Regions from separate parts of the Streptomyces sp. NPDC007856 genome, predicted to be linked through region 3. Evidence: riboswitches for the same ligand, from Rfam matches in the RefSeq annotation. Region 3 holds a riboswitch; each other region holds the start of a gene.
What was found. Region 3 has a riboswitch for cyclic di-AMP ahead of ACFYOH_RS13465 (M23 family metallopeptidase). Riboswitches for the same ligand answer to the same signal wherever they lie in the genome.
Positions count from the first base shown of each region.

Region 1: another riboswitch for cyclic di-AMP. It lies ahead of ACFYOH_RS01475 (NlpC/P60 family protein); the one in region 3 lies ahead of ACFYOH_RS13465 (M23 family metallopeptidase).
Region 2: another riboswitch for cyclic di-AMP. It lies ahead of ACFYOH_RS08065 (M23 family metallopeptidase); the one in region 3 lies ahead of ACFYOH_RS13465 (M23 family metallopeptidase).
Region 4: another riboswitch for cyclic di-AMP. It lies ahead of ACFYOH_RS00525 (transglycosylase SLT domain-containing protein); the one in region 3 lies ahead of ACFYOH_RS13465 (M23 family metallopeptidase).

Region 1 covers NZ_JBIAEC010000001.1:289,263-296,996, reverse strand. The annotation lists gene ACFYOH_RS01490 (esterase/lipase family protein) at 1-196, shown strand, start outside; gene ACFYOH_RS01485 (M23 family metallopeptidase) at 419-1,942, shown strand; gene pcrA (DNA helicase PcrA) at 1,985-4,468, opposite strand; cyclic di-AMP (ydaO/yuaA leader) riboswitch at 4,730-4,901, shown strand; gene ACFYOH_RS01475 (NlpC/P60 family protein) at 4,909-6,090, shown strand; partial or broken gene ACFYOH_RS01470 (tellurite resistance/C4-dicarboxylate transporter family protein) at 6,562-7,519, shown strand; gene ACFYOH_RS01465 (hypothetical protein) at 7,523-7,734, opposite strand, start outside.
Region 2 covers NZ_JBIAEC010000003.1:16,302-24,035, forward strand. The annotation lists gene lhgO (L-2-hydroxyglutarate oxidase) at 1-675, shown strand, start outside; gene trmB (tRNA (guanosine(46)-N7)-methyltransferase TrmB) at 733-1,557, shown strand; gene ACFYOH_RS08055 (PrsW family intramembrane metalloprotease) at 1,600-2,925, shown strand; gene ACFYOH_RS08060 (aldo/keto reductase) at 3,032-3,976, opposite strand; gene ACFYOH_RS08065 (M23 family metallopeptidase) at 4,048-5,073, opposite strand; cyclic di-AMP (ydaO/yuaA leader) riboswitch at 5,081-5,229, opposite strand; tRNA gene ACFYOH_RS08070 (tRNA-Met) at 5,549-5,622, shown strand; gene ACFYOH_RS08075 (dihydrofolate reductase family protein) at 5,678-6,811, opposite strand; gene ACFYOH_RS08080 (MarR family winged helix-turn-helix transcriptional regulator) at 6,890-7,411, shown strand; gene ribA (GTP cyclohydrolase II) at 7,494-7,734, shown strand, end outside.
Region 3 covers NZ_JBIAEC010000004.1:493,943-501,676, forward strand. The annotation lists gene ACFYOH_RS13450 (GNAT family N-acetyltransferase) at 1-58, opposite strand, end outside; gene ACFYOH_RS13455 (HPr family phosphocarrier protein) at 237-518, shown strand; gene ACFYOH_RS13460 (GntR family transcriptional regulator) at 666-1,352, opposite strand; gene ACFYOH_RS13465 (M23 family metallopeptidase) at 1,552-2,298, opposite strand; cyclic di-AMP (ydaO/yuaA leader) riboswitch at 2,311-2,472, opposite strand; gene ACFYOH_RS13470 (M16 family metallopeptidase) at 2,684-4,072, opposite strand; gene ACFYOH_RS13475 (M16 family metallopeptidase) at 4,069-5,463, opposite strand; gene ACFYOH_RS13480 (DNA topoisomerase (ATP-hydrolyzing) subunit A) at 5,771-7,734, shown strand, end outside.
Region 4 covers NZ_JBIAEC010000001.1:100,893-108,626, reverse strand. The annotation lists gene ACFYOH_RS00535 (outer membrane lipoprotein carrier protein LolA) at 1-506, opposite strand, end outside; gene ACFYOH_RS00530 (polyprenyl synthetase family protein) at 1,093-2,103, opposite strand; cyclic di-AMP (ydaO/yuaA leader) riboswitch at 2,707-2,888, shown strand; gene ACFYOH_RS00525 (transglycosylase SLT domain-containing protein) at 2,892-3,386, shown strand; gene ACFYOH_RS00520 (HAD family hydrolase) at 3,556-4,368, opposite strand; gene ACFYOH_RS00515 (NAD(P)-binding domain-containing protein) at 4,496-5,698, opposite strand; gene ACFYOH_RS00510 (ATP-grasp domain-containing protein) at 5,746-6,990, opposite strand; gene fahA (fumarylacetoacetase) at 7,295-7,734, shown strand, end outside.

The DNA.
Region 1 (7,734 bases), on a different contig from region 3:
TGACCTGGACTCCGTGATGGTGCCGCTGGAGACGGCCTGCCTGGAGCACCCCGACCTCGACGCGCAGAACGTCCGGGTGACCGGCATCGGACATCTCGCCCTGCCCGTGCATCCCGCCGTCGCGGCCGGGATACGCGAGGCCCTCGACTCCCCGCACGCCGGGGACCGGGTCGCCGACGGTCTCACGGTGGCGTGATCTGCCCGGCATCGGAGTGACGCACAGGTGACGAACAGTCACCACACATCGAACACCAATCGAACTCTCGGCCAAACTCGTGTCCTGCGCCCCCCGAAACGCCGCCGAATGCCCGTTTCCGGCGGGCGCGAAACCAGCCGAAGATTGTCGCGTCCAGGTACCGGCGGGTACAGTCACCGCACTGCTCTGGCAGCCCCTGTTGTCGAGGCGAAAGAGAAGTTGGTGAACGACCGTCACCCGTCGGGGACCATGACCACCCCGGCCCCGGCTTCAGACGCCTCCGCCGCGCACTACGCGCCGTACGGGACGCATGGAGCCCCCTACGGCGACTTCACCACGTACGGCGGCTACGAGGCCACCGGTTTTCCGGACGGCACCGGCACCTTCGCCACGGACCCGCTCTTCGGCAGCCTGCCCGGCGAGCAGAGCACCGGCGCGTACGACAGCACGCAGTGGCAGACCGGCCAGACCCCGAACTACGACCCGTACGCGGCCCAGCACCACGCCGCCTACGACTCCGGCGTCTACGACTCCACCGCCTGGACGATCCCCGCCCAGGCGACGGGCAACGACATCAGCGGCCAGTGGGACGCGAGCGCCTGGCTGCAGCCCGACCAGTCCGGGATCGCCCCACCGACCCAGCAGTGGGCGTGGGGTACCCAGACCTTCGAGTCGGGTACCTTCGACGCCACACAGTGGAATTCCGGCGGCCAGGCCGCGCCGGCGGAGGCCGAGCAGCCTGCCGAACCGTTCGGCCAGCAGGCCACCGCCACCTTCGACCAGGTCGGCGACCCGCAGGCGACCGGCGCCTTCCCGCAGGTTCCGTACGGGCAGACCCCGTACGAGGACGAGGTCCCCTACGACGAGGTCCCCTACGAGGACACCGCCTTCGACGAACAGCAGGTCGGGGACGACGAGTCGGGCACCGCGGGTGAACAGGCCGCCGCCGAGCTGCTGGACGACCAGGAGGACATCGCGCCGACGCCCCGCGCCGGCTCGCGCAGCGCCGGGCGCTCCCGCCGGCGTACGACCGCCAAGCGCTCCGCGCTGCTCACCGTCGCCGTCCCCTCGGTCTGTGTGATGGGCGTCGCCGGGATCGCCGCCGCCTCGGTCGGCGCGCTGACCGACAACGGACACGACACCACGGCCTCCGCCTCGGACACGCACGCGGTCAAGGCCTCGGTCGCCAACAGCAAGCTGGACACCCAGCTCAACACCCTGTCCGCGGGCGCCCATGACTTCGCCGACCGGGCGAGCCGGACGCAGGAGCGGATCGACCTCAAGAACCAGCAGGAACTGGAGCAGAAGAAGGCCGCCGCGGCGGCCGCGCTCAAGGAGCGGCTGCGCCCCAAGTTCGTGCTGCCGGTCACGCAGAAGGGGCTCAGCGCCTACTTCGGCCAGGCGGGGGTGAACTGGATGTCCGTGCACACGGGCATCGACTTCCCGGTGTCGTACGGCACCACGGTGATGGCCGCGACCGACGGCGTCGTCTCCACCAAGTGGAACAGCGCCTACGGCAACATGATGATCGTGACGGCGAAGGACGGCACGCAGACCTGGTACTGCCATCTGTCCAGCTACCGCGTCGCCTCCGGGACGTCCGTCAAGGCCGGCGAGCCGATCGCCTACTCCGGCAACTCCGGCAACTCCACCGGCCCGCACCTGCACTTCGAGGTGCGGCCCGCGGGCGGGGCGGCCATAGACCCGCTGCCGTGGCTGCGGAGCCACGGGCTCGACCCGACGTAGAGCCCGGGGGCTTTCGCCCCCAGACCCCCTACGGCTTCTTCCCTACAGCTTCTCCACCGGCGCGTACCGCAGCAGCAGTCGCTTCGGCTTGGCGTCGCCGAAGTCGATCGTCGCCTCCGCGTTCCCGCCCGTGCCCTTCACGGCGACGACCGTGCCGAGCCCGAACTGGTCGTGGGTGACCCGGTCCCCGACGGCGAGGGCGACCACCGGCTTCTCCGTGGTGCGGCGCGTGGCGAACCCGGACGCGCCCGACGCCGAGGAACGCGAGCGGGTCGAGGACAGCGAGGCCGCGATCCCGGAGGCCGGGCCGGAGGACACCGGCGCCGCCGCTCCCGTCCGCTTCCAGTCCACATGGGTGGCCGGGATCTCCTCCAGAAAGCGGGAGGGCGGGTTGTACGACGGCTGGCCCCAGGCGCTGCGCATCGCCGACCGCGTGAGGTAGAGCCGCTCCCGCGCGCGTGTGATGCCGACGTAGGCCAGGCGCCGCTCCTCCTCCAGTTCCTTGGCCTGGCCGAGGGCGCGCATGTGCGGGAAGACGCCGTCCTCCATGCCGGTCAGGAAGACGACCGGGAACTCCAGGCCCTTGGCGGTGTGCAGGGTCATCAGGGTGATGACGCCGGAGCCTTCCTCGTCCTCGTCGGGAATCTGGTCGGAGTCGGCGACCAGCGCCACCTGCTCCAGGAAGTCGGCCAGCGTGCCCTGCTCGCCCTCCCCGCGCTCCTGCTCGAACTCCAGGGCCACCGCCGCGAGTTCCTGGAGGTTCTCGATGCGGGTCTCGTCCTGCGGGTCGGTGGAGGCCTGCAACTCGGCCAGGTAGCCGGTGCGTTCGAGCACCGCCTCCAGGACGGTCGCGGGACCCGCACCGGACTCGACGATGGTGCGCAGGTCCTCCATCAGCGTGTTGAACCGCTTGACGGCGTTGGTGGAGCGCGCGGCCATGCCGTACGCCTCGTCCACGCGCTTGAGCGCCTGCGGGAAACTGATCTTCTCGCGCTGGGAGAGGGCGTCGATCATCGCCTCCGCGCGCTCGCCGATGCCGCGCTTGGGCACGTTGAGGATGCGGCGCAGCGGCACCGAGTCCTCGGGGTTGGCGAGGACGCGCAGATAGGCCAGGACGTCCCGGACCTCCTTGCGCTCGTAGAAGCGGACCCCGCCGACGACCTTGTAGGGCAGGCCGACGCGGATGAAGACCTCTTCGAAGACACGGGACTGGGCATTGGTGCGGTAGAAGACGGCGACATCGCCCGCCCTGGCCTCGCGCGCGTCGACCAGACGGTCTATCTCGTCGGCGACGAACTGGGCCTCGTCGTGCTCGGTGTCGGCAACGTAACCGGTGATCCGCGCGCCCTGGCCGGCGTTGGTCCACAGGTTCTTCGGGCGGCGGGACTCGTTGCGCTCGATGACCGCGTTGGCGGCGGACAGGATGGTCTGTGTGGAGCGGTAGTTCTGCTCCAGCAGGATCGTCGTCGCGTTCGGGTAGTCCTCCTCGAACTGGAGGATGTTGCGGATCGTCGCGCCCCGGAAGGCGTAGATCGACTGGTCCGCGTCACCCACGACGCACAGTTCGGCGGGCGGGAGGTCGTGCTCGCTCGGCGGGATGTCCTCGCTGTGTTCGCCGGTGCCGACGAGTTCGCGCACGAGCGCGTACTGCGCGTGGTTGGTGTCCTGGTACTCGTCGACGAGGACATGCCGGAAGCGGCGGCGGTAGTGCCCGGCGACGTCCGGGAAGGCACGCAGCAGGTTGACCGTCGTCATGATCAGGTCGTCGAAGTCGAGCGCGTTGGCCTCGCGCAGGCGCGACTGGTAGAGCGCGTAGGCCTGGGCGAGGGTCTTCTCGAAGCCGTCCGTGGCCTGGGCGGCGAAGTCCTCCTCGTCGATCAGCTCGTTCTTCAGGTTGCTGATCTTCGCGCTGAACGATTTGGGCGGGAAGCGCTTGGGGTCGAGGTCCAGGTCGCGGCAGACCAGGGCCATCAGGCGCTTGCTGTCGGCGGCGTCGTAGATGGAGAAGCTGGAGGTGAAACCGAGCTTCTTGCTCTCCCGGCGCAGGATGCGCACGCACGCGCTGTGGAAGGTCATCACCCACATCGCGTTCGCGCGCGGGCCGACGAGGTGCTCGACGCGCTCCTTCATCTCGCCCGCGGCCTTGTTGGTGAAGGTGATCGCGAGGATCTGGCCCGGGTGCACATGCCGCTCGGCGAGCAGGTGGGCGATGCGGTGGGTGAGCACACGGGTCTTGCCGGAGCCGGCGCCGGCGACGATGAGCAGCGGGGAGCCGGCGTGCACGACCGCGGCGCGCTGGTTGTCGTTCAGCCCCTCCAGCAGCGCCGCCGCGTCGAGGGCGGGACGCGGGGCGCCGTCGCGGTAGTACGCGTCCCGGTCCGGCGGCACGTCGAACTTCCCGCCGAACAGATCGTCCGGAAGCGGCTCCGGAGCGTGATCGTCCTCGGGCGGCGGCGGGGGCTCCTCCTCGCGCCCGCGAGGGGCCTGGAGGTCCGCCAGGAAGCTGTCGTCAAAGAGGCTGCTCATCGCTCTACGAGTCTAGGGCTCCCCACCGACAACCGGTCGCCGTCCCCGGAACACGGCCGCCCCGGAAAGCAGTTGATCTTCACTGCCGAACGGCCCGCGCCCTGCTCACAGAGGGGTACCGTCCGATGACTCAGAAGCGAAACCTGACTCAGGTCACGAAAATGTATCGGACATATCACGCACCAACCTTCACAGGAGTCACACGAGTTGGCTAGCGTGCGTTCGGGCCGCACGACCCCTACCGGCGAACCTCGCCGGGCCGCGCGGCCCCCGCCGAGTCCGGCGTGCCCCGCAGGGCGCCCGGAGCCGGGGACCCACCGACCTTTGGGGTGAATCGGCCGGCTCCCACCCGGGACGCCGCCGTAGGGCAACCCTTCCGAACCACCGCCCGAACCCGACAGCTAACCCGGTAGGCGGCCCACTGGAAGGAGTCGCCTCTCTTGGCGTCGCACCGCAAGCCGCGCCCCGGCGGGACCATCGGAACCGGCCTTCGCGCTCCCGCCCTCGCCACCGCCGCCCTCACCTCCATGGCCGTGCTCTCGCAGACCGCGGAGGCCGCCCCGGGTACCGATCGCGCCAAGCCGACCCTGGAGGAGGTCGAGAAGAAGGTCGACGATCTCTACCGCCAGGCGGAGTCGGCGACCCAGAAGTACAACGCGGCCAAGGAGCGGACCGGCAAACAGCGCGGCCGCGTCGACGCCCTGCGCGAGGACGTCGCCCGGCGCACGGCACGCCTCAACAAGGCCCGTGAGGAGCTGGGCTCCTTCGCCGCGGCCCAGTACCGCACCGGCGCCGCCGCTCCGGACACGGCCACCTTCCTGCTGGCGAACGACCCGCAGGACTACTTCGACCAGACCCAGCTGATGAACCGGCTGACCTCGCGGGAGAAGAGCGCGGTCGACGACTTCATCGGCGAGCAGGCCGCGACGATGAAGAAGCGGCGGGAGGCCGCGGAGAGCCTGCAGACGCTGAGCGACTCGCAGCACGACCTGCAGACCGCCAAGGCAACCGTGCAGAAGAAACTGGCCTCGGCGCGGGAACTGCTGTCGCAGCTGACGGCCCAGGAGAAGGCGCGGCTGGCCGCCATCGAGCGGCAGAAGGACCAGGAGGCGGCGCGCAAGGCGGCCGAGCTGGCGAAGCAGCAGGCGGCTCAGCAGCAGGCCGACTCGTCCTCGTCGTCGTCCACCGCCACGGGGTCCGGCTCCGGGTCGGGTTCGACGGGCTCCGGCTCGACGGGGTCCACCACCACGTCCAGCTCGTACGACACGAAGGCAGAGAAGGCGATCGCCTTCGCCCGCGCGCAGATCGGCAAGCCGTATGTGTGGGGCGCCACCGGGCCGGACTCCTACGACTGCTCGGGCCTCACCCAGGCCGCCTGGAAGGCCGCCGGCGTCACCCTCCCGCGCACCACGTACGACCAGGTCAACGCGGGCACCACGGTCTCGCTCGCCGACGCGCGGCCGGGCGACCTGATCTTCTTCTACGACGACATCAGCCACGTCGGCGTCTACATAGGCAACGGCATGATGATCCACGCCCCGAAGCCGGGCGCGTACGTCCGCGAGGAGTCGATCTACTACGGCGGCGAGTCGATCATCCACAGCGTGGTCCGCCCGGGCTGACCACTCACCCCGGGCACGGGTGCGCCCCGCTCCACGCGCGCGTGCCGCCGAATTGCCGGACCACGCGCGCAGGTGCCGGCGGCTTGGGGGCCTCGCCTTGAGGCCCCCGGGCGCGCGTCGGCTGATCGCGTGCCGATGCGCGCGTGCGGGCGTTTTCCGCGTCCACGCGCGCGTGCGGGCGTTTTCCGCGTCCACGCGCGCGTGCGGGCGTTTTCCGCGTCCACGCGCGCGTGCGGCCGTTCCTGCGTCGATGCGCGCTACGTGCCGGCCTTCCTGCGTCCACACGCGCCGCGTGCCGGCTGTTCCTCCGTCCACGCGCCATCGGCCTTCCTGCGTCCACGCGCCACCGCTTTCCTGGGTCACGAACGCGGCGCCGGCTTCTCCCGGTCCCCCGCGCGTACCGGCGTTTTTGCTGTCCACACGCGCGTGCCCTTCCGGGCGGGAACCCCGCCGCTCCCTGGCATCGGGCGCATGCCGGGCATCTCAGGTCTGCGCGTGTGGTGGGCGGGGCGGTCTCCCCCGGCCGGGGCCGCCGTGATGGCGACCGGCATCCTGTCGGTGGGACTGCACATGACCGGCGACGAGACGCTCTCCCAGGCAGTGCTGGCGCTGGCGTGCGTCGCCTGGGCCGCGCCGGCCGCCGAGTTCGTGCTGCGACTGGTCGGCGAGCGGCAGCGCTGGGCGACCGAGGCGGAGAGTCCGGGCGCGCTCACCTCCGTCGCCGCGACCACGGTGCTCGGCACCCGGATCTCGGCGCTGGGCCTGGAGCCGAGGCGCTGCTGGCGCTCGCGACGGTGCTCTGGCCGGTCCTGCTGGTCCTGGTCGTACGGCGCTGGAGGCCGCGCATGCCCTGAGCGGTGTTCCTGTGTTGTGTGGCCACAGAGGGGCTCGCCGTACTGGCCGCCACGCTGTCCACGGCCGGGCGCACGGCGTGGCTCGCGCACACCGCGCTGGTGTTGTTCTGGCTGGGCCTGGTGCTCTACGGCCTGGCGCTGGCCCACTTCGACGTACGGCAGGTGCTGGAGGGGGCGGGCGACCACTGGATCGCGGGCGGGGCGCTCGCGATCTCGGCGCTGGCCGGGGGAATCCTGCTCATCGCCGGGGACTCGGGCATGTACCTGTGGAACGCCGACGACCGCGGCGTGCTGCGCACCGCGACGGTCGCGCTGTACGTGCTGGATCTGGTCTGCTACGTCGTCCACTGGCCGCCGAGGCGGCCCGCCCCCGGCCCGGCTACCACGTGCTGCGCTGGGCGACGGTGTTCCCGATGGGGATGACGGCGGTGGCGGCGCTGTCTGCCGCGACCGTCTTCGGCGTCCCGTGGCTCACCTGGCCGGGACGGGTGCTGCTGTGGGCGGCGGTGGCGGTGTGGCTCGCGGTCGCCGCCGGTGCGGTGCTCGCGGCCCGCGCCGGCGGCAGGGACGGCTGACCGTCAGGTCCACAGGACGGCGATGAAGATGTTCGCCATGGTCAGCAGACCGACCACCCCGAACACGCTCTTGTCGATCTTCTCCTCGTCGCGCTTCACATAGACCAACCCGAGGATCACGATCAGCAGCGCCAGCTTGATGCCGATCTTGATGGTGTTGACGTGGTGGTCGTCGGCCTGGTTGAGGCCGACCAGGACCACGCCGGTGACCAGCA
Region 2 (7,734 bases), on a different contig from region 3:
CGGCGGCCGGAGCGGGGCGTGGCCGTGCTCACCTCGGGCGGAGACGTCGTACGCGCGCGCGTGCTGGTGAACTGCGCCGGGCTGTACTGCGACGAGCTGGCGCGGCTGACCGGGGACGAGCCCGAGGTGCGGATCGTGCCGTTCCGCGGGGAGTACTACGAGCTGGCGCGGCCGGAGCTGGTGCGCGGGCTGGTGTATCCGGTGCCGGATCCGGCCTTCCCCTTCCTCGGGGTCCATCTCACCCGGGGCATCGACGGAGGCGTGCACATCGGCCCCAACGCGGTGCCGGCCCTGGCCCGGGAGGGGTACGGCTGGGGGGTCGTACGCCCCCGGGAGCTGGCCGGGACCATGGCGTGGCCGGGGTCGTGGGCGATCGCCCGGCGGCACTGGAGATACGGCGCGGGGGAACTGCACCGCTCGCTGTCCAAGGGGGCGTTCCTGGAGGCGGTGCGCAGACTGCTGCCCGGAGCGGAGTCGGACGACCTGGTGCGGGCCCCTGCCGGGGTGCGGGCGCAGGCGGTGCTGCGGGACGGGACGCTGGTGGACGACTTCTTGATCAAGGAGGGGGCTCGTGCCGTGCATGTGCTGAACGCGCCCTCGCCCGCGGCGACCGCTTCCCTGCCGATCGGGCGGGAGGTGGGGCGCCGGGTGCTGGACATGCTCGGTTCGCTGTAGTGGCCGTCCCGGGCGCCGGTCCGTTCGTCAGTGCCGGGCCGTAAAATCTGTCCTACTGTGTCTGACTTCCTCAACGCCCCCGAAGCCCCCTCGCCGGCCACCCACACCCCCGGCGTGTCCGTCCGGCACACCCGGGCCAAGGGGGAGCCACGCTTTCCGGACGGTCCCAAGGCCGATCCCGCCGGGTCGCACTTCGAGCGGCGGATCCGGAGTTTCCAGCCGCGGCGCAGCCGGGTGACCGCCGGGCAGGCGGACGCCCTGCAGCGGCTGTGGCCCAAGTGGGGGCTGGACATCGACGGGCAGCAGGTCATCGACCTCGGCGAGCTGTTCGGGAACGACCGGCCCGTCGTCCTGGAGATCGGGTTCGGGATGGGCGAGGCCACCGCGCAGATGGCCGCCGCCGACCCGGACACCAACATCCTCGCCGTCGACGTGCACACCCCGGGCCAGGGCAATCTGCTGGCTCTCGCCGACCGGAACGGGCTGTCCCACGTCCGCGTGGGCAACGGCGACGCGATCATCCTGCTCCGCGAGATGCTCACCCCCGACTCGCTCGACGGGCTGCGGGTCTACTTCCCGGACCCCTGGCCCAAGAAGCGGCACCACAAGCGGCGGCTCATCCAGCCCGAGTTCCTGACGCTCGCCGCGACCCGGCTGAAGCCCGGAGCGATCGTGCACTGCGCGACCGACTGGGAGCCGTACGCCGAGCAGATGCTCGAGGTGCTCAGCGCCCATCCCGACTTCGAGAACACGCAGGCGGGCGGCGGTTTCGCCACGCGCCCCGAGTTCCGGCCGCTGACCCGTTTCGAGGGGCAGGGACTGGACAAGGGACATGTGGTGAACGATCTGCTCTTCCGTCGCGTACCGCATCCGGGCCGGTAAACCGCTCCAGCCCCGCGTCCCGACACCGTTAGGGTCGATGCCGTGGCCACCAGTCCTCCGTTTCCGACGTATCCCCCGGGCCCGCACGGCCCCGTGCTGCTCCGCCATCCGCACTGGTGGCAGCGCAGGTGGGTGCGGTACGGAGCACTGATCACACTGCTCGCGCTGTCCGGTCTCGTCATCCTCGCGCTGGTACGCAGGCAGACCGGCACCGAGGGGTTCCTCGTCGGGCTCGGTCTCGCCGTGCTGCCCGTGCCCTGGCTGATAGCCGCCTTCCGGTGGCTGGACCGGGTGGAGCCGGGGCCCTGGCGGAACCTGGTCTTCGCCTTCGCCTGGGGGGCGTGCGCGGCGGCGCTGATAGCCATCGTCGCCAACAGCTTCGCGACCAAGTGGATAGCCACCGCCACCGCCGATCCGGCCGGTGCCGACACCCTGGGCGCCACCGTGATCGCGCCCATCGTGGAGGAGTCCGCCAAGGCCGCCGCCGTCCTGCTCGTCTTTCTCTTCCGCAGACGTGACTTCACCGGTGTCGTCGACGGGGTGGTGATAGCGGGCATCACCGCCACCGGGTTCGCGTTCACCGAGAACATCCTCTACCTGGGTACGGCCTTCGGCGCCGACCAGGTCAGCGGTGGCCCCGGCATCGCCTCCGTCACCGCCGCCACCTTCTTCGTGCGCATCGTGATGTCCCCGTTCGCGCACCCCCTGTTCACCACCCTCACCGGCCTCGGCTTCGGCTTCGCCGCGTTCTCCGCCGAGCGGCAGCGCGCCCGGCGGGTGCTGCTGCCGCTCGGCGGTCTGCTGCTCGCGATGAGCATGCACGCCTTCTGGAACGGCTCCTCCACCTTCGGCGAGTTCGGGTTCTTCGCCGTCTACGGCGGATTCATGGTGCCCGTGTTCGGGCTGCTGACCTGGCTCGCGATCTGGACCCGGCAGCGGGAGCTGCGGACCGTGCGGGCGGAGCTGCCGGCGTATGTGCTGGCCGGGTGGCTGGGGCCGGCCGAGCCGCTCGCGCTCGGGTCGATGCGGGCGCGGCGGACGGCCCGTGACTACGCCCGGCACCACGGCGGCCGGCCGGCGGCGCGGGCGGTGGCCCAGTACGAGGCGTACGCCACCTCGCTCGCCTTCCTGCGGCACCGGGGACGCAAGGGGAAGGCAGGGGCCGACTTCGTCGTACGGGAGCGGGAGCTGCTGGACGAGCTGTGGCAGCGGAGGGACGCGGCCCGGCCGGCGTTGGAGTACGCCGCGCGAGTTGCTCCGCAGGTTCGGCCGATGTACGCGGCGCCCGTGCCGGCGCCTACGGCGTATGGGCCGGGTTACGGCTATCCGGCGGTGCCCTACTCCGCTTACAACCCGTACCAGTACTAGCCGGTCGGGTGGCGGAGGGTTCGGCACCGCCGGAATCCGCCGTCGTGGCTGAGGGCCGTCGCGGCGGAAAGAGGTCAGCTGTCGGCCGGAGAAGTCACCGGAAAGGTCAGGCCGACGCCTTCGTCAGGCTCGCCACTTCCTCGTCCGTCAGCTTCAGGTCCACCACGCCCAGCAGGGCCGGGAGCTGGTCCAGTGTGCGGGCCGAGGCGATCGGGGCGGTGATCGTCGGCTGGGCCGCGAGCCAGGCGAGGGCGACCGTGGCGACGGGGGCGTCGTGGGCGGCGGCGATCTCGTCGAGCGCCGCGAGGACCTTCTGGCCGCGCTCGGACTCGGCGTACTCCTGGGCGCGGCCCGCACGGGCGCTGTCGACCTTGCTGCCGGGGCGGTACTTGCCGGTCAGGAAGCCCGCGGCGAGGGAGAAGTAGGGCACGGAGGACAGGCCCTCCTTGGCGGCCAGGTCCTGCAGCGGGCCCTCGTAGGTGTCGCGGGAGACGAGGTTGTAGTGCGGCTGGAGGGCGACATAGCGGGCCAGGCCCTCGCGGTCGGAGAAGTCGAGCGAGGCCTTCAGGCGCTCGGGGCTGATGTTGGAGGCGGCGATGTGGCGGACCTTGCCCGCCTTCACCAGCTCGTCCAGCGCGCCGATGATCTCCTCGACCGGGATCTCGGGCTTGTCGAAGTGGGTGTAGTAGAGGTCGATGTAGTCGGTGTCCAGGCGGCGCAGGGAGGCGTCGGCGGCGGCCTTGATGTTGGCGGCGGACAGCCCCTGGAACTCGGGGTGCTGGCTGACCTTGGTCGCGATGACGACGCGGTCACGGTTGCCGCGGGACTTGACCCACTTGCCGATGACCGTCTCGGACTCGCCGCCCTTGTGGCCCTCGATCCAGGCCGAGTACGAGTCGGCGGTGTCGATGAAGTTGCCCCCGGCCGCCGTGTAGGCGTCGAGGACGGCGAAGGAGGTCTCCTCGTCGGCGGTCCAGCCGAAGACGTTGCCGCCGAGGCAGAGCGGGAAGACCTCGAGGTCGGAGGAGCCGAGTGTGCGCAGAGAAGTCATGCTCTGCATCAACACCGGCGACAGATGATCGCATTCCGCCGCCGGTGCAAAGTCCCACGGACAGACGGCTGTCAGGGGGTGAGGCCCTTATCGCGCAGCCAGGGCGCCGGGTCGATGGCGGTGGCCTGGCCGTTCGGGTGGACCTCCAGGTGCAGGTGCGGGCCGGTGACGTTGCCGGTGGCGCCGACCCGGCCGATGACCTGGCCGGTGGAGACCTTCTGGCCGACGGAGACGTTGATCGAGGACTGGTGGCAGAACCACAGCTCGGTGCCGTCGTCCAGGGTGATGACGGTGCGGTAGCCGTAGGCGCCGGCCCAGCCCGCCTCAGTGACCGTTCCGCTGTGGACGGCCTTGATGAGGGTGCCGGTGGGGGCGGCGAAGTCGAGGCCGGTGTGGTAGCCGGAGGACCACATCGCGCCGGGCTGCCCGAAGGTGCCGGTGATCGTGTACGAGACGACCGGCAGCGTGTACTGCTTGGCCAGCTCGGCGAGCCGCTTGGCCTCGGCGGCCTTCTCGGCGTCGGCCTCCGCCTGCTGCTTGGCGGCGGCGGCCTTGGCGGCGGCCGCCTTCTCCGCCTTGGCGGCCGCGTCGGCGGTCTGCTGGTCGGCGGCGGCGATCGCGGCGACGGTGGCCTTGCTGGCGGCCTGGCCCTTCTGCTGCTCGGCCTGGGCCATGATCCGGTTGCGCAGGGCCTCGCCGGCGTTGCCGCTGTCGGCGCTGTCCGTGCTCACGCCCACCTTGCTGAGGCCGGTGGTGGCCTGGTGCGCGTCGGAGGAGCCGGCGCCGAAGATGTGCTCGACGGAGTCCAGGTCCGGCAGGGAGATGGAGACCGGCGGCTTGCCGGTGTTCGCGCTGGCCATGCCGCCCGCGCCGACCGCGGCCATCACGCCGACGCCGAGGACGGTGGAGCTGCGCGCGAAACCGCCGCGCTGTTTGGCGACGCGGTGCCGGCCGCGGAGCGGGGCGACGGAGTCCTCGGTGGGATTCCACTCCTCCCAGGGCCCCTCCTCGGCGCGGTAGGCGCCGTAGCCGAAGGTCTCCGGCTGGGCTTGCGGGGGCATGAACGGGGCTTCTGGGACGGGCCGGTTGGACGCCACGCGGGCGTGCTCCTTTCCTTCCTCCGCCTACCGGGTTAGCTGACGGGTTCGGAGCAGGAAGGTCTCCTACGCGCGTATACCAACTGCGGCATTCGCGCGATTCACCCCAAGGTGGTGGTTCCCCGGCTCCCTTGCGGGATTCGGCGCGTGCGCACGGAGCCGCCTCTTGTGACGGCTGGGACGACCGCGCTGCGTTATCGAACGTTAATAGACCCGACAGCCACTTTCCAAGCCGTTCGGCTTGATCATTAAGGTTTTCGGCCGTGGACTTACCGGTCAGGATCCCTGCAAATCGGGTGAGTTGACCACCGTACATGAGTGTCGGCATTTTTGACGGTGTCTCAGATGTTATGCGGAGGGCGGTCGTCCGGTCACCGTCCGTGAAGCCGATCACCGTGACCACGGGCCGGCGAGGGGGCGCGGGCGGTGTGGCGCCGAGGGGGTGAGCGTGTGGTGTACAGTAGAGACACAACGACGCGGGGTGGAGCAGCTCGGTAGCTCGCTGGGCTCATAACCCAGAGGTCGCAGGTTCAAATCCTGTCCCCGCTACTGAAGGCTCAGGGCCCGGAATCCCAAGGATTCCGGGCCCTGAGTGTGTGCGGGCTCAGCCCAGCAGATGCCGGTTCGGCGCCTTGGCGAGTTCCTCCAGCTCGGGCAGTGCGACGACCTCCCCACCCCCCTTGACCAGCACCCCCGTACCGTCGGCTCCCGCTACGAATGTGTCGGGCTCCTGCCACGCCGTGACCACCCGCCGTACCCCCGCCCGAAGGATCAGCTCGGCACAGGGCGCGGGCCGCGAGGCGCGCCGGGCACACGGCTCCAGGCTGCTGTACACCGTGGCACCGGCCAGCCGGGGATCCGCCGGGTCGACCTTCGCCAGGGCGGCCTCCTCCGCATGGACCACGGGATCCTCGCCCTCCCGGGAGTGGCCGCGAGCCAGCTCCGTACCGTCGGCTGCGACCACCACCGCGCCGACGCTGAACGCCGTCTCCGAGGGCGGGCACAGCGCGGCGAGTTCACAGGCGGTGCGCAGCCAGTGCCGGTCGGCGGCGGTGGCGGCCGGCCCGGTGCCGGGGGCGGTGGGCTCGTAGCGCATGAGGACCACGTCCTCGATCCGGCGGGTCTCGGTCAGGCGCAGCCGGCCGGCCTGGTAGCCGCCGGGGCCGAACAGGCGGGGCGCGGCCGGGTCGCCGACGAACAGCGGCGCGAGGACGAGCTGGAGCTCGTCGGCGAGACCCAGCTGCAGCAGTTGGGTGTGCACCGTGCCGCCGCCCTCGACCATGAGCCGTCCGACTCCGCGCACGTCGTGCAGGTGGGACAGCAGGGCCCGCCAGTCGAGGCCAGGGCCGAGCGGGACGACGTCGGCGGTGTCGCCGACGCGGCGGACCGCCCGCTCGGCGCCCTGGTCGGTCGTGTAGACGAGCTTGTCGCCGCCGGTGTGCCAGAAGTTGGCGTCGGGGTCGAGGTCGCCGGTGGCGGTGACGGTCACCTTGAGCGGGTACTCCGGCTTGCCCGCCCGGACGCGGGCGGCGCGGCGCTCGGCGGAGTTGACCAGCAGCCGCGGGTTGTCGGCGCGGATCGTGCCGGCGCCGATCAGGATGGCGTCGACGGAGGCCCGTACCGCGTCGACCCGGTCGAAGTCGGCCGGGCTGGACAGCAGGAGCCGGTCGGGGCTGGTGTCGTCGAGGTAGCCGTCGAGGGAGACGGCGGCGGACAGCAGCACGTACGGGTACGTCATCGGCGCGGTCTCCTGCGAGGCGAGGTTCGGTTCAAGGTCGATCTTGGTTCAAGTTTGAAACAAACTTACACTGGCGGCATGACGACCCGCTGGCTCACCCCCGAGGAGCAGCGCGCCTGGCGCGCCTATCTCGCCGCGACGCACCTCCTGGAGGACGCGATCGACCGACAGCTCCAGCAGGACGCCGGCATGCCGCATCTGTTCTACTCCGTGCTGGCCAACCTGTCCGACGCGCCCGACCGGCGGCTGCGGATGACCGACCTCGCCGAGTCGCTGAAGATCACGCGCAGTCGGCTGACCTATGCGGTGACCCGCCTCGAGCGGGACGGGCTGGTGCGCCGGGACGACTGCCGCTGGGACAAACGCAGCAGCATCGCCGTGCTGACGGACGAGGGGATGGCCGCCTTGGAGCGTACGGCACCGGGCCACGTCGAGACCGTGCGCGCCGTCCTGTTCGACCGGCTCACGCCGGAACAGGTGGGGCAGCTGGAGGAGATCTGCACCGGGATCGCGGGCGGCCTGCAGGGCGACGGCGCCGAGTGCGGAGCGGAGGACGTGCCCTGGCGGCGGCGTTCCTCGTGTTCCTCCTCCGACGATTGATTGCTTTAAGTTTGAAGCATGAGGTAGGGTCCCCCGAGTACGCTGCTTCAAATATGAAGCAACAGCCTCCGGAGGGACCCGCATGCCCGACACCCCCGCCGCCACGCCGCGCGCCCGCGTCCGGGTTCCGCTGCGCTTCCACGACGGCTACAGCGTCGACGCCGAACTCGTCACCTTCCACGGCCTGGCCGACGGCCAGGAGCACGTCGCCGTGGTCCTCGGCGACCCCGCCCCCGGCACCGTCCCGCTGGTGCGCCTGCACTCCGAGTGCCTGACCGGCGACGTCTTCGGCTCCGCCCGCTGCGACTGCGGACCCCAGCTGC
Region 3 (7,734 bases):
CCGCCTCCCAGTGGGCGGGGTACTGGTGCCGGTCCTGCCGGTCCGCCGAGGTCTGCATGGGCCCCAGAGTACGGCTCGCGTCCGACAACGGCGCAGGGCAGTCTGTGGAGGACGGAAGCCGGAACCGAGGCCGCGGTTCCGACGCCACGCCGGGCGGACGAAGGTCCGCTCCGGGGCATGCTTCGCGATATGGGAAACTGGTCTAGACAACCCTGAAGACTGAAGGGCAGCAACACATGGCTGAGCGCCGCGTCAACGTCGGCTGGGCCGAGGGCCTCCACGCCCGCCCCGCCTCCATCTTCGTCCGAGCCGCCACGGCCGCAGGCGTCCCGGTGACGATCGCCAAGGCTGACGGCAACCCCGTCAACGCGGCCTCCATGCTGGCTGTCCTGGGCCTGGGCGCCCAGGGCGGCGAGGAGATCGTGCTGGCCTCCGACGCCGAGGGCGCGGACGTCGCCCTCGACCGTCTGGCCAAGCTGGTCGCCGAGGGCCTCGAGGAACTGCCCGAGACGGTCTGAACAGCAGCACGCTGACACACCGGAGCCGCGTCGCCCTTTTCGGGCGGCGCGGCTCTGCGTTTCCGGGCTCTTTGCGCGCACACCGGAATTGAGGCAGCGGTAAATACTGCGCAGCCGAATACCTCTTCTTTGTATACGGCGCCCGTGTTAATGCCGGAGGCCCGACATGTTTACGGCGTGTTGCGAAGTCCTCACACGCTCGCCGGCCCCGGAAAAGCGCAGCCGGTGCACGGCCGTCGCGCGCTCGGTGTGCAGCGCCGTGAGCGCCCGCGCGCGCTCCCCGTCGCCGCGCGCCACCGCGTCGACGATGGCGCCGTGCTCCGTCCAGTAGTCCACCGGGCTCGACGGCGCCTCCACCGCGTACATCCAGGCGATCTTGTGCCGAAGCTGGCTGAGCATCGCGGTCAGCGAGGGGCTGCCCGAGGCCTGGGCGAGCGTCTCGTGGAACCAGCCGCCCAGCGACCGCAGATCGTCGCTGCTGCCCCTGCGGGCCCGCTCCTGGCCCAGCCTGACCAGGCCGCGCAGCACCTTCAGATGGGCCTCGGTGCGCCGCTGGGCGGCCCTGGCGGCCCCGAGCGGCTCCAGCAGCAGGCGCATCTCCAGCAGGTCGGCGGCCTCCTGCTCGGTCGGCTCGGCCACACACGCGCCCGCGTGCCGGCGGGTCACCACGAAGCCCTCGGCCTCCAGGGTGCGCAGGGCCTCGCGGACGGGGACGCGCGAGACGCCGTAGCGGCGGGCCAGGACTTCCTCGGTCAGCCGGCCGCCGCGCTCGTAGACCCCCGCGACGATGTCGTCCCGGATGGCCGTGCACACCGAGTGCGCCGGAATACGCATGACCGACCTCCGCTTTAATCCCCGTGAAACGTCGACGATGGACGCCTGTTCCGTGACTCTATTCCAATGAGCCGGAATTTCCGACGGCGGGCCGGAATCCATGGATATTTTTTGGTCAGCGGATCGGGTGGCGCCCGTGAAAAGACGACGAAAGCCCCGGCTCGGTGAGCCGGGGCTTCGCATGCCAGGCGATGAGGCGTCAGACGTTCACGCCGTGCTTGCGGAGGTAGGCGACGGGGTCGACGTCCGAGCCGTAGTCGGGGGTCGTACGGGCCTCGAAGTGCAGGTGCGGGCCCGTGGTGTTGCCGGTCGCGCCGGACAGGGCGATCTGCTGGCCCGGGGTGACCTGCTGGCCGACCGAGACGCCGATCGACGACAGGTGGCCGTACTGGGTGTACATGCCGTCGGCCATCCTGATCACGATCTGGTTGCCGTACGCGCCGCCCCAGCCGGTGGAGACGACGGTGCCGGAGCCGACCGCGTGCACCGGGGTGCCGCTCGCCGCGTGGAAGTCGATGCCGGTGTGCGAGCCGGAGGACCACAGCGAGCTGCTCGCCTTGTAGCCGGTGGAGACGTAGGAGTTCGCGATCGGGGCGACGAAGGTGTTCATCAGGCGCTTGCGCTCGGCCTCCCGGGCGGCGCGGGTCCTGGCCTCGTGCTCCTCCTTCGCCCTCTTCGCCGCGGCTTCCTCGGCCGCCTTGTGCTCGGCGGCCCGCTGCTGCGCGGCGGCCTGCGCGTCGATGTGCTCGGCCACGTCGTCGCTCAGGGTGAGGACCGGCGTGAGGCCGGTCTGCTCCACGGTGTTCTCGGCGGCGAGCGCCGGGGAGGCGGCCAGGGTGCCGATGACACCGGTGGTGGTGAGGGCTGCGATGCCTGCCGCCTGAGCGGTGGTGCGCTTGACCCGGCCGGGCTTGCGGTGCTTCCCGGTGGCGCACATGAACGCCATGGAGTGGCTGGTCCTTTCCTTCCCTCTCGCCTACCGGGTTAGCTGACGGGTTCGGAGCAGGAAGGTCTCCTACGGGCCCCCTCGCGGAGCGCGGGCGCCCGATTCACCCCAGGGACTGCGTGGGTCCCCGGCTCCCCTGGCTCGCGCCGTGCGGGGACTCGGCGATGGCTGTCCGGTGCCGCGGGTGCGGCGCACTGCTACCGACGAACAGCCCGGGTGACGCTACGTAAGCCTGCTTTCGAACCCCAAACGGATCCGGACTTTTGTAGCGCATCCCACAGGGCAGACAGGCAACCTCCGCCTCAAATCGGGCATCCCGGTAAGGGAGTGAGAACGGCAGGGGCCCTGACGGTCCATAGACCGTCAGGGCCCCACGCGCGTGCGGTTACTCGGCCGCCACGACCGTCACTTCACCGATGCCGAGTGCCTCCACCGGTGCCTTGATCTGGGAGGCGTCACCGACGAGGACGGTCACCAGACGGTCCACCGGGAAGGCGTTCACCACGGCCGCCGTGGCCTCCACCGTGCCCGTCGCGGCCAGCTGCTGATAGAGCGTCGCCTGGAAGTCGTCGGGCAGGTACTGCTCGACCTGGTCGGCCAGCGTGCTCGCGACGGCCGCCGCGGTCTCGTACTTCAGCGGCGCCACCCCGACGAGGTTCTGCACGGCCACGTCCCGCTCGGCGTCGGTCAGACCGTCCGCCGCCAGGGTGCGCAGCACCTTCCACAGGTCCTCCAGCGCCGGGCCGGTGTTGGGGGTGTCCACGGAGCCGCTGATGGCGAGCATCGAGGCGCCCGTGCCGTCCGGTGCGGACCGGAGGACCTGGCCGAAGGAGCGCACACCGTAGGTGTAGCCCTTCTCCTCGCGCAGGACGCGGTCCAGGCGGGAGGTGAGGGTGCCGCCGAGGCAGTAGGTGCCGAGCACCTGGGCGGGCCACACCCGGTCGTGCCGGTCGGGGCCGACGCGGCCGATGAGCAGCTGCGTCTGCACGGCGCCGGGCCGGTCCACGATGACCACGCGCCCGGTGTCGTCGGCGGTCACCGGCGGCACGGGCCGCGGCTCGCCCGGCGTGCCGGTCCAGGCGCCCAGGGTGTCGCCGAGCAGCGCGTCCAGGTCGACCCCGGTGAGGTCGCCGACCACCACCGCGGTGGCCGTGGCGGGGCGTACGTGCCGGCCGTAGAAGGCGCGTACGGCGGCGGCGTCGATCTTCTCGACGGTCTCCTCGGTGCCCTGGCGGAGCCGCGACATGCGCGAGGCCACCGGGAACAGCTCCTTGGAGAGCTCCTTGGCGGCCCGGCGGGAGGGGTTGGCCAGCTCGTGCGGGATCTCGTCCAGGCGGTTGCGGACCAGCCGCTCCACCTCGCTGTCGGCGAAGGCGGGCGCGCGCAGCGCGTCGGCGAGCAGGCCGAGACCCTTGGCCAGGCGCGAGGCGGGGACCTCCAGGCTGAGCCGGACGCCGGGGTGGTCGGCGTGCGAGTCCAGCGTGGCGCCCGCGCGCTCCAGCTCGGCGGCGAACTCCTCGGCGGAGTGCTTGTCGGTGCCCTCGGAGAAGGCCCGCGCCATGATCGTGGCGACGCCGTCCAGGCCGGCCGGCTCGGCGTCCAGGGGCGCGTCCAGCAGCACCTCGACGGCGACGACCTGCTGGCCGGGGCGGTGGCAGCGCAGCACGGTCAGGCCGTTGTCGAGCGCGGTGCGCTCGGGCGCCGGGAACGCCCAGGGCCTGGCCTCGCCGGCCTGCGGCTGGGGATGGAAGTCCATGGTGGCGAGCTCGGTCACTTGGCCGTCTCCTCGTTCTCGTTACCGGCCTCTACGGTGGCTTCCTGCTCCGGGTCCTCGGGAACGTCGGCGTCCGGGGCCTGCTCCGGGGACTTCGGCTCATACACCAGGACCGCCCGGTTGTCGGGGCGCAGACGGGCCTGGGCGACCTCCTGGACCTCCTGCAGGGTCACATCCAGGACGCGCTTGACGGCGGTGAGGGCGAGCTGCGGGTCGCCGAACAGGACGGCGTACCGGCACAGTTCGTCGGCACGGCCGGCGACCGTGCCCAGCCGGTCCAGCCACTCGCGCTCCAACTGGGCCTGGGCGCGCTCCATCTCCTCGGCCGTGGGGCCCTCCTCGGCGAACCGGGCCAGCTCCTCGTCGATGGCGGTCTCGATGACCGGCACCTCGACGTCACCGGAGGTCTTCACGTCCAGCCAGCCCATGGAGGGCGCGCCGGCGAGGCGCAGCAGGCCGAAGCCGGCCGCGACGGCCGTACGGTCGCGGCGGACCAGCCGGTTGTACAGGCGGGAGGACTCGCCGCCGCCGAGGATGGTCAGGGCGAGATCGGCGGCGTCGCACGCGCGCGTGCCGTCGTGCGGAAGGCGGTAGGCGGCCATCAGGGCGCGTGCCGGGACCTCCTCGACGACGACCTCGCGCTTCTGCTCGCCGATGACGTCCGGCAGGGAGCCCTCGCGAGGGGCGGCCTTGCCGTCGTGGGACGGGATGGAACCGAAGTACTTCTCGATCCAGGCGAGGGTCTGCTTGGGGTCGATGTCGCCGACCACGGAGAGCACCGCGTTGTTCGGCGCGTAGTAGGTGCGGAAGAACTGGCGGGCGTCCTCCAGGGTGGCCGCGTCCAGGTCCGCCATCGAGCCGATCGGCGTGTGGTGGTAGGGGTGGCCCTCCGGGTACGACAGGGCGGTCAGCTTCTCGAAGGCGGTGCCGTAGGGCACGTTGTCGTAGCGCTGGCGGCGCTCGTTCTTGACGACGTCCCGCTGGTTCTCCATGGACTCGTCGTCCAGGGCGGCCAGCAGCGAGCCCATGCGGTCGGCCTCCAGCCAGAGCGCCAGCTCCAGCTGGTGGGCGGGCATGGTCTCGAAGTAGTTGGTGCGCTCGAAGCTGGTGGTGCCGTTGAGCGAGCCGCCGGCGCCCTGCACCAGCTCGAAGTGACCGTTGCCCTTGACCTGCGCCGAGCCCTGGAACATCAGGTGCTCGAAAAGGTGAGCCAGGCCGGTACGCCCCTTGACTTCGTGGCGGGAGCCGACGTCGTACCAGAGGCAGACCGCCGCCACCGGGGTCAGGTGGTCCTCGGAGAGCACCACGCGCAGACCGTTGGCCAGGCGGTGCTCGGTCGCTGTCAGGCCCCCGGAGCCTGCCTCGGCTGTGGTCGTGTGACCCATGGGCATGTACATCCCTTCGCGAGCGGAGGCGGTTGTGAAAACCGCGGTTTTCCTGCCGTTCCTGCCACTGTATGCAAACCGTGCGGGGCCTCGGCGAAGTTCCCGCGGGACGTACGCCCACAGCGGATCGCGTAGCCTGCGACTCGCGTGCCCGCAGGACGGCCGGCGGGCACTGTGCGGTGCCGGTCCGGTGCGCCTTGCGGTGCCGGGCGGACCGTGGAAGACCGGGCCATGGCCCCGGTTGTCAGTGCCGCGGTCCACAATGGTCCGCGTCAGATCCATCAAACGCTTCAGTAGCAAGGAGCCGGCAGCGATGGCCCGCCGCAGCACGAAGACCCCGCCGCCCGACGATTCGTACGAGGAGAAGATCCTCGACATCGACGTCGTGGACGAGATGCGTGGCTCCTACCTCGAGTACGCGTACTCGGTCATCTACTCGCGCGCCCTGCCGGACGCCCGTGACGGCCTCAAGCCGGTGCACCGCCGGATCGTGTACCAGATGAACGAGATGGGCCTGCGCCCCGACCGCGGCTATGTGAAGTGCGCGCGTGTCGTCGGCGAGGTCATGGGCAAGCTGCACCCGCACGGCGACGCGTCGATCTACGACGCCCTGGTGCGCATGGCCCAGCCCTTCTCCATGCGCGTGCCGCTGGTCGACGGCCACGGCAACTTCGGCTCGCTGGGCAACGACGACCCCCCGGCCGCCATGCGGTACACGGAGTGCCGGCAGGCCGAGGCGACGAGCCTGATGACCGAGTCGATCGACGAGGACACGGTCGACTTCGCGCCGAACTACGACGGCCAGGAGCGGGAGCCGGTGGCGCTGCCCGCCGCCTTCCCGAACCTGCTGGTCAACGGCTCCTCGGGCATCGCGGTCGGCATGGCGACGAACATGCCGCCGCACAACCTGCGCGAGGTCATCGCGGCCGCCCGCCACCTGATCAGGCACCCGAACGCGGACCTGGACGCGCTCATGAAGCACGTCCCGGGCCCGGACCTGCCCACCGGCGGCCGGATCGTCGGCCTGGACGGCATCCGGGACGCGTACGCGACGGGCCGCGGCACCTTCAAGATGCGCGCGACGGTCTCGGTCGAGACGGTGACCGCCCGCCGCAAGGGCCTGGTCATCACGGAACTGCCCTTCGCGGTCGGCCCGGAGAAGGTCATCGCGAAGATCAAGGACCTGGTCAACAGCAAGAAGGTCCAGGGCATCGCCGACGTCAAGGACCTCACCGACCGCGAGCACGGCCTGCGCCTGGTCATCGAGGTCAAGAACGGCTTCGTGCCGGAGGCGATCCTGGAGCAGCTGTACAAGCTGACCCCGATGGAGGAGTCCTTCGGCATCAACAATGTCGCGCTGGTGGACGGCCAGCCGCTCACGCTGGGCCTGAAGGAGCTGCTGGAGGTCTATCTCGACCACCGCTTCGACGTGGTGCGGCGCCGCAGCGAGTTCCGCCGCGGCAAGAGGCGCGACCGGCTGCACCTGGTCGAGGGTCTGCTGACGGCGCTGGTCGACATCGACGAGGTCATCCGGCTGATCCGGTCCAGCGAGAACTCCGCGCAGGCCAAGGAGCGCCTGATGCAGCGCTTCTCGCTGAGCGAGATCCAGACGCAGTACATCCTCGACACGCCACTGCGCCGGCTCACCAAGTACGACCGCATCGAGCTGGAGGCGGAGAAGGACAGGCTCACCGCGGAGATCGCGGAGCTGACCCGGATCCTGGAGTCCGACGCGGAGCTGCGCAAACTGGTCTCGAACGAACTGGCCGCCGTGGCCAAGAAGTTCGGCACCGACCGGCGTACGGTCCTGCTGGAGTCCGGGGGCGCCCCGGTGGCGGCGGTGCCGCTGCAGGTGGCCGACGACCCGTGCCGGGTGCTGCTGTCCTCGACGGGGCTGCTGGCCCGTACGGCGACGGCGGAGCCGTTCCCGGAGGAGGCCGGCGGGAAGCGCGTCAAGCACGACGTGATCGTCTCGGCGGTCCCGGCGACCGCGCGCGGCGAGATCGGCGCGGTGACCTCGGCGGGCCGGCTGCTGCGCATCAACGTGGTCGACCTGCCCCAGCTGCCGGAGACGGCGACCGCGCCGAACCTCTCCGGAGGCGCGCCGCTGGCGGAGTTCGTCTCCCTGGAGGACGACGAGACGGTGGTCTGCCTGACCACGCTCGACGAGTCGTCCCCGGGCCTGGCGCTCGGCACCGAGCAGGGCGTCGTCAAGCGCGTGGTGCCCGACTACCCGTCCAACAAGGACGAGTTGGAGGTCATCACGCTGAAGGAGGG
Region 4 (7,734 bases), on a different contig from region 3:
TACACCTCGTTGGTCCTGCTGTTGTAGCCCCATACGTTCTTGCCGTTGTGGATGAGGCTGTACTCGGAGCCGCTCTCCAGCAGCGACAGCTTCTGCTTCTCGGGCCCGTCGGCGGCGACGCGCAACGTGTGCGTGCCGGAGACCAGCGAGGTGAACTGGGACTGCGGGTCGGCGGAGGAGCCGTCGCCGGAGCCCTTGCCGGCGCCGGGGGCCAGGTTGTTCGCCAGGCCACCGAGGTCGGGCAGGCCGAGGTCGGTGTCGATGCGCACGGTGCCGGACAGCTGCTGCACGTCCGACTTGGCGATCTTCTCGATGAGCTGCTGTGCGGTGATCCTGGGCAGGTCGGGGTCACCGGAAGCGGCGAGCGCCGGGACCAGACCGATCGTGGCCGCGGCGACCCCCACCACGGCGACCGGGACCGCGTAACGGGCCGTCCTGCGGCGTCGGGCGTGCCGCTCCTCGTCCCGAGCGGCGTCCACTGCGTCGTCGGATTCGTACGGTGCCATGTGTGCCTTACCTCCGTCGTCGGCGGCGGCTGTTCTCACGCTGGTCCATCAGAGCCGCCATTCTCACCCGAATCGGTGAGGGGTGGTGATTTCCGTGGTTTCCATCTCACCAAATCGGCCATGAAGAAGCGTCAGACCTCGGGGCCAACTCCGCATACGACTGGGGTATGACACGCGGGAGCAGGAACTCCCCCGACCCGTAGGGGTCTCACCGGAACGGGGGGGCCGTACGGGAGCGCGGGGGGCGTACGGACTCATGGGCGTACGGACTCATGGGCGTACGGATCGCAGAGCTGGAGGAGTTGCGCGACGGGCGGCCGGAGGCATGCCGAGGGCGCCGACCCAGCGGCCCGTGGAACGGCCTGAGCGCGGCGAGGGGCACGGCTGGAGACATCCCGGGGCTCGCGGGCTGAACGCGGCGAGTCGCACGGCCGGAAACGCGGAGTGACGGACAGCCGGAAGCGTGCCCCGGGCGCACGGCCTGAACGCTGCGAGGCGCACGGCCGGAATCCCGGCGCGACGGAGGACCCGCAATCGCGCCCGGGGCGTGGCCGGAGCTGTGGTGCGGTGTGTGACAGGCGTCCGGTCAGCCGGCGCGGTGGACCACCGCGTCGCACAGCTCCATCAGCGCGGCCTTGGCGTCGCACTCGCGCAGCGGCGCCAGCGCGGCCCGCGCCTCCTCCGCGTACCGCACGGTGTCCCGGCGGGCCTGCTCCAGCGCGGGGTGGGCCCGCAGCGCGACCAGCGCCTCGGCGTGTCGGGCGTCGTCGCTGAGATCGGAGTCCAGCAGCTCGCACAGGGCGATGTCCTCGGCCAGGCCGAGCCGGGCCGCCCGCTCGCGCAGCCGGAGCACGGGCAGGGTCGCGATGCCCTCGCGCAGGTCGGTGCCCGGGGTCTTGCCGGACTCTTGCGAGTCGGAGGCGATGTCCAGGACGTCGTCGGCGAGCTGGAAGGCGACCCCGAGCCGCTCGCCGTACTGGGTGAGCACGTCCACGACCGTCTCGTCGGCACCGGACATCATCGCGCCGAACCGGCACGAGACCGCCACCAGCGAGCCCGTCTTTCCGCCGAGCACGTCCAGGTAGTGCTCGACCGGGTCACGGCCGTCGGAGGGACCGGCGGTCTCCAGGATCTGGCCCGTGACCAGCCGCTCGAAGGCGAGGGCCTGCACCCGGACCGCCTCGGGGCCGAGGTCGGCGAGGATCTGGGAGGCGCGGGCGAAGAGGAAGTCGCCGGTGAGGACCGCGACGGAGTTGCCCCAGCGGGTGTTGGCGCTGTCCACGCCGCGCCGCACGGCTGCCTCGTCCATGACGTCGTCGTGGTACAGCGTGGCCAGGTGGGTCAGCTCCACGACCACGGCCGAGGGCACGATGCCCGGCGCGTAGGGATCGCCGAACTGGGCCGCGAGCATCACGAGCAGCGGCCGGAACCGCTTCCCGCCGGCTCGTACGAGGTGCTGCGCGGCCTCCGTGATGAACGGGACCTCGCTCTTGGTGGCCTCGAGCAAGCCTTCCTCGACAGCCGCCAATCCGGCCTGGACATCGGCTTCCAGAGCCTGGTCCCGCACGCTCAGCCCGAACGGCCCGACGACGGTCACGAGGGGTCTCCTGTCTGCTGGTGTCTGCTGGCGATTACACGGTTTGTCGATAGGTCGCTGCCATCACTCAAGTCAGCGTATCCGGTCCCTGTTCGATCACCGATAGCGCCCACCGGTCCAGCCTGGGCGGTACCAGATCACGACCGGTATGTTTTTGATCAAGTAATAAGAGTGGACATTTGTCGACTTAACAGGAACCCACACACTTTGTCGCGAACCGAGGGGCGAGCGGAGTAATGCCTACACCCCGGACAACGACGGGCGCCACACCGGGGGTTCCGTCACGGGTTCCGCCATGGACTCCGTCACGGCGTCCGCCGCGGGCTTCCACCGATCCACTCGAATCCATCTTGTCCGATTTGAAATACTTTGTTATTTAGTGAATTGGGTCACGGCGACCTCTGGCGCCGAACGCCCGCCGAACCCCCTTCCCCCCTTGCACCGTCCGCGAGTTGAGCGTTGGCAGCCGCAAAGGATCAAGTACCCCATATGACACAGACCAAGGTCAAATAGTGCATCGTGCGCATCAGGTACTTGTTTCGGACATGTGCTCTCGCATACGTTCCGGGCCGTCGGGCGGACGCCGAATCCTGCCGCCGCCCGTGTGACCCATCGACGAACTCATTCGTACGGCAGGAGCGGGGGACCCAGGTAAGTCGCCTGACCGGTCGGCACACGCCGCACCGGGACGGCTAGGGGTGAAGCCGTGCCTTCTCACGAAGGCGCGGCCGGGCACCTCCCCGCCCGAACCCGACAGCTCACCTCGTAGGCGACGGAGAGGACTTCCCATGCCTTCTGCCGCTCGGCACCGCCGCCCCCGCACCAACCGTCTCGCCCGCACCCTCGCCGTCGTCGGCACCGGAGCCGCCGTCCTCGCCCTGCCGCTCATCGGCGCCGCCGGCGCCTCCGCGGCCACCGGCACGACGACCACCAAGCCGGCCTCCACCACCCTCGCCGGGTACCCGAACAACCTCGACGGCTGGATCCGCCACTCCCTCGCGATCATGGCCCAGAAGGGGATCCCGGGCACCTACAACGGCATCTACCGCAACATCATGCGGGAGTCCTCCGGTAACCCGTACGCCATCAACCTCTGGGACTCCAACGCCGCCAAGGGCATCCCGTCCAAGGGGCTGCTCCAGGTGATCGACCCGACCTTCAACGCGTACCACGTGGCAGGCACCGCCCTCAATCCGTACGACCCGGTCGCCAACATCACCGCGGCCTGCAACTACGCCGCCGCCCGGTACGGGTCCATCGACAACGTGTCCAGCGCGTACTGACCGGTCCCGCCGGCCGGCACGGCATCGGCCGCCCGGTGCGCCCACACCTGACGGAGGGGCGCACCGGGCGGCCGTCGCTTCTTCCCGAGACGGTCGTGCACCAGGACGCCGACTACGGGCCGGGGACGGCTGCGTACGGACCGAGGACGGCCGCGTACTGATGTGCCGGTCAGTCGGTCGGGAACAGCCTTTCGAGGACGGCGGCGATGCCGTCGTCCTCGTTCGACAGGGTGATCTCGTCGGCCACCGCCTTCAGTTCGCCATGCGCGTTGGCCATGGCGACCCCATGTCCCGCCCAGTCGAACATCGGGATGTCGTTGGGCATGTCGCCGAACGCCAGCGCCTCCTCCGCCGCGACCCCGAGCCGCTCGGCAGCCAGCGCGAGACCGGTCGCCTTGGTCACCCCGGGCGGCTGGAGCTCCACGGTCCCCGGCCCCGACATGGTGACCGTGGCCAGCGAGCCCACCACCGCGCGCGCCGCTTCCGCCAACTCGTCGTCCGACAGGAATGCGTGGCGCAGCAGCACCTTGCTGATCGGCGCGCACCACAGGTCGTCGCGCCGGCCGACCCGCACCGCGGGCAGGGTCGGGTGCGGCATCCGGTACCCGGGCTCGATGAGCGTGAGCCCGTCGACCCCGTCCTGGTCGACGGCGGCGTACACCTGCCCCACCTCGGCCTCGATCTTGCCGAGCGCCGTCTCGGCCAGCTCCCGGTCCAGCCGGACCGACCACAGCAGGCGGCCGGTCCCGGCGTCGTACACCTGTGCGCCCTGTCCGCACACCGCGAGCCCCGTGCAGCCGAGGTGCGCCAGCAGCGGCCGCACCCGCGGGGCCGGGCGGCCCGTCACCACCAGGTGCCGGGCACCGGCCCGCGCCCCCCGCGCGAGCGCGGCGAGCGACCGGTCGGAGACGGTGTCGTCGCCGCGCAGCAGTGTTCCGTCCAAGTCGGTGGCGATCAGTGAATATGTGGGGGAGGCTGCCATGATCAGAGAATACGGATACCGAGCCCCACCGACTCACCTTGTCGCCCTGCGCACTTACGTACTGGTCCACCCCAAGTAGTGCCCGTCGGCTCCTCGTTGAGAAGGGCGACAGGGCCTGCAGGAGGTCTCAGCCGTGGGCCGCCGCCAGGTGTTTCGTCAGGCGCGGTGAGGCGAACTCCGTGCCGCAGACGAAGCGCATCACCGGTCCGTACGACGACGCCGCCGGCAGACCGGTGAAGTACAGGCCAGGAACGGACGAGACGAAGCCGGGTCCGAGCTTCGGCGTGCCGCGGCTTACCGCGAGCCGGGTGCGCAGTTCGTGCCCGAGGAAGTCCATCGCCGCGATGTCGACCCGGTAGCCGGTGGCGGCGATGACATGGTCGGCGGTGAGCCGCTCGGTGTGCCCGCCGTGGGTGCGGACGGTGAGCACGGGGCTGCTGTCCGGTGCCTCGGCGATCACGACCCGCTCCACGTCCTGCACCTGCACCGCGCTCTCGAAGCGCTCGCGCAGCCACCAGGCGCCGAGCGGACCGAGGACCCGGCGGACCAGGAAGTGGCGGGTGGCCTCGGGCAGGTAGCGGTAGGGGTGCGGGTAGTAGCTGAACGCCCACAGCGACCAGGCGCGTCCGAACGGGGACTCGGGGCGCAGCTTCGACTGCTTCCAGGGCGGCGCGCCGAAGGCGACCCGGCCGCGACCGCGCGCGACGACACGCACGCGTGCCCCCGCCTCGGCGGCGAGCGCCGCCGTCTCCAGCGCGGACTGGCCCGCACCGACCACGATGAGCTCCTTGCCGGCGAAGCGGCTCAGGTCGTGGTGCTGGGAGCTGTGCGAGACCGGGCCGGTGGGCGCCGGACCGTCGGCCGCGGCTCCGGCGAGCTCCGCCGGCAGGTGCGCCAGGCCCGACAGGCCGGTGGCGACGACGACCGCGCGCGCGGTGAACATCTCCCCCGAGTCCAGCTTCAGCTCGAAGCCGCCGCTCTTGTCGCGGTCCACGGAGACGACCCGCACCCGCTCCAGGTCGGGGACGAGCTTGTGCTGGAACCACTCGCCGTAGCCGATGAACGTCCCCACCGGGATGATGTCCTCGTCGCCCACCAGGCGGCGGATGCCGGCCGCGTCGCAGTAGTCGCCGAGGGTGTGGCCGGGCTGTGGGCAGTCGAAATTCGAGGCGGCGGGCGTCGACTTCAGGAGCATGCCCTCGGGCATGTGGTCGCGCCAGCTGACCATGGGGTCGCCGAAGACGCGGACGGGGATACCGCGCGCCCGCAGATGGGCGGCGGTGGACAGGCCGAACGGCCCGGCCCCGATGATTGCAACCGGTCGAGTCACGAAGTCCCTCCCCAGGACATGGTGCGCCACTCTCTGTGTGGCTTTGCCTACTTCGTGGAGGTGCTGCTGCCGCGGCGGTTGGTCCGCCACAGCTGATAGAGGTGCTTCGCGCCCGGGCGCACGAAGCGGGCGAGCATCGTGAGGAACGGCAGCGGGTCGTCACCCGCGAGCCAGGCCAGCTCCGTCCCGCTCGCCTTCGCCGGCGCGTGCGGCGTCGTGTAGCCGCTGCGACGGTAGGCGAGAAGGGCGGGGAGGTCGATGTTCTCCACGATGTAGCGGTGGCCGGCGCGCTGTTCCCCCTCCGGAACGGGGCGGCCGGTCAGATTCAGGTGCATCGCGCGTACGACGTCCACACCCGACTCATTCTCGAAGAGCCGGAACTGGGCGCCCATGCGCGGGTTGAAGTCGAGGAGCTTGTACTGTCCGTCGCGCCGGTCGAAGCGCAGGTCGAGGTCGATGATGCCGCTGTAGCCGATCTGTTTGATGAAACGTGCGGCGAGGTCGGTGAGTTCCGGGTTGTCGACGACGTACGCGTTCGCCGTCATGCCGGCGTGCGGCGGCCATGAGCGGACCTTGACCCCGGTGAACAGGGCGACGGGGCTCGCGTCCTGGTCGAAGCAGGCGTGCACGATCCAGTCCTCGGCCTCCTCGCGCGGCAGGTACTCCTGGAGGATCACCCCCGGCCGCTCGCCCCAGTCGCGGGCGAGCGCGAGCAAGCCCTCGCGGGTGGCGATCCGCGTGGTGCCGTTGACTGCGGGCTGCTTGCGCCGGACGAACGCCTCACGGTTCTTGGCCACCACCGGGAAGCGGGCCGTGTCGGCGAAGGCGACGATGTCCTCGTACGACTCCGGGAACGCCGACGCGGGGCTCGCGATGCCGTGCTCCACACACAGTTCGTGCAGACCCTGCTTGCTGGCGAGCCGGCGCGGCAGCGAGGGGTCCACGCGCGGGAAGAGAAAGCAACCGGCCAGATCGTCCTGGTGCTCGGCGATCAGTACGGCGGCCTCCTCGTCGGTCGGGACGAGGACGGCGGGGCGGCCGATCCGGCGGCCGATCCGCAGCAGGCCCTCGACCAGGTGGCCCTGATCCTCCGCACCGGTCGTCGGCCACACGAAGGCCTTCTTCAGATAACGGGAGGAGGCCGCGGGCGTGTACGCGTCCTCGGTGATGGCGTACATGGGCACGCCGAGCCGGCCCAGGCTGCGGATCGCGCCGACGCCGCCGTGGTGCAGCGGATAGTCGCCGAACTTGACGATCAGTCCTGGTACGTCCCGGTCCGCCTCGAACGGCACGCCGACGGTGTCTCCGGCCACGGGTCCCCCCACGTGTCCCCCCAATGGAACGGACCCACCCCGTCCGTGTCCCAAAGGACGCTAAGCCGGAATTGCCGCCTCCGACAAGGCCTATTCGGACATTGCGAACTCTTTAGACAGGGTGCGAGCAACCTATCGAAGACCCTGTGACACACATCTTTCGGACACCGTGGCGGGTGCTGCAGAGGGCTCTGCCCAAGACACGCATCGCGGCCGTAACGTGTGGCGCGACCACATGGAACGAGCGCCATGCACGGCCCGGATGAGAGTGAGGCAGCACCCCATGCCCCCCTTCGACGTCCCCGAGGGCGACCCCTTCGGCCCGCACAACCTTCCCTATGGCGTGTTCTCGCCCTCCGGCAGCACGGAACGGAGGGTCGGTGTCCGGCTCGGGGACCAGGTCCTCGACGCGGGCGCCGCGGCCGCCGCCCTCGGCTCGCCGCACCACGCGCTGCTCGCCCGGCCCACCCTCAACGCGCTGCTGGCCGCCGGCCGCCCGGCCTGGTCGGAGGTACGACGCGCCGTCACGTCCTGGGTCACGGACCCCGCGCACCGCGAGGCCGTCGAGCCGCTGTTCCACCCCCTGTCCGAGGTGACCCTGCACCTGCCCTTCGAGGTGGCGGACTACGTCGACTTCTACTCCTCGGAGAACCATGCCCGTAACGTCGGCCGGATCTTCCGTCCGGACGCCGAGGACTCCCTCACGCCCAACTGGAAGCATCT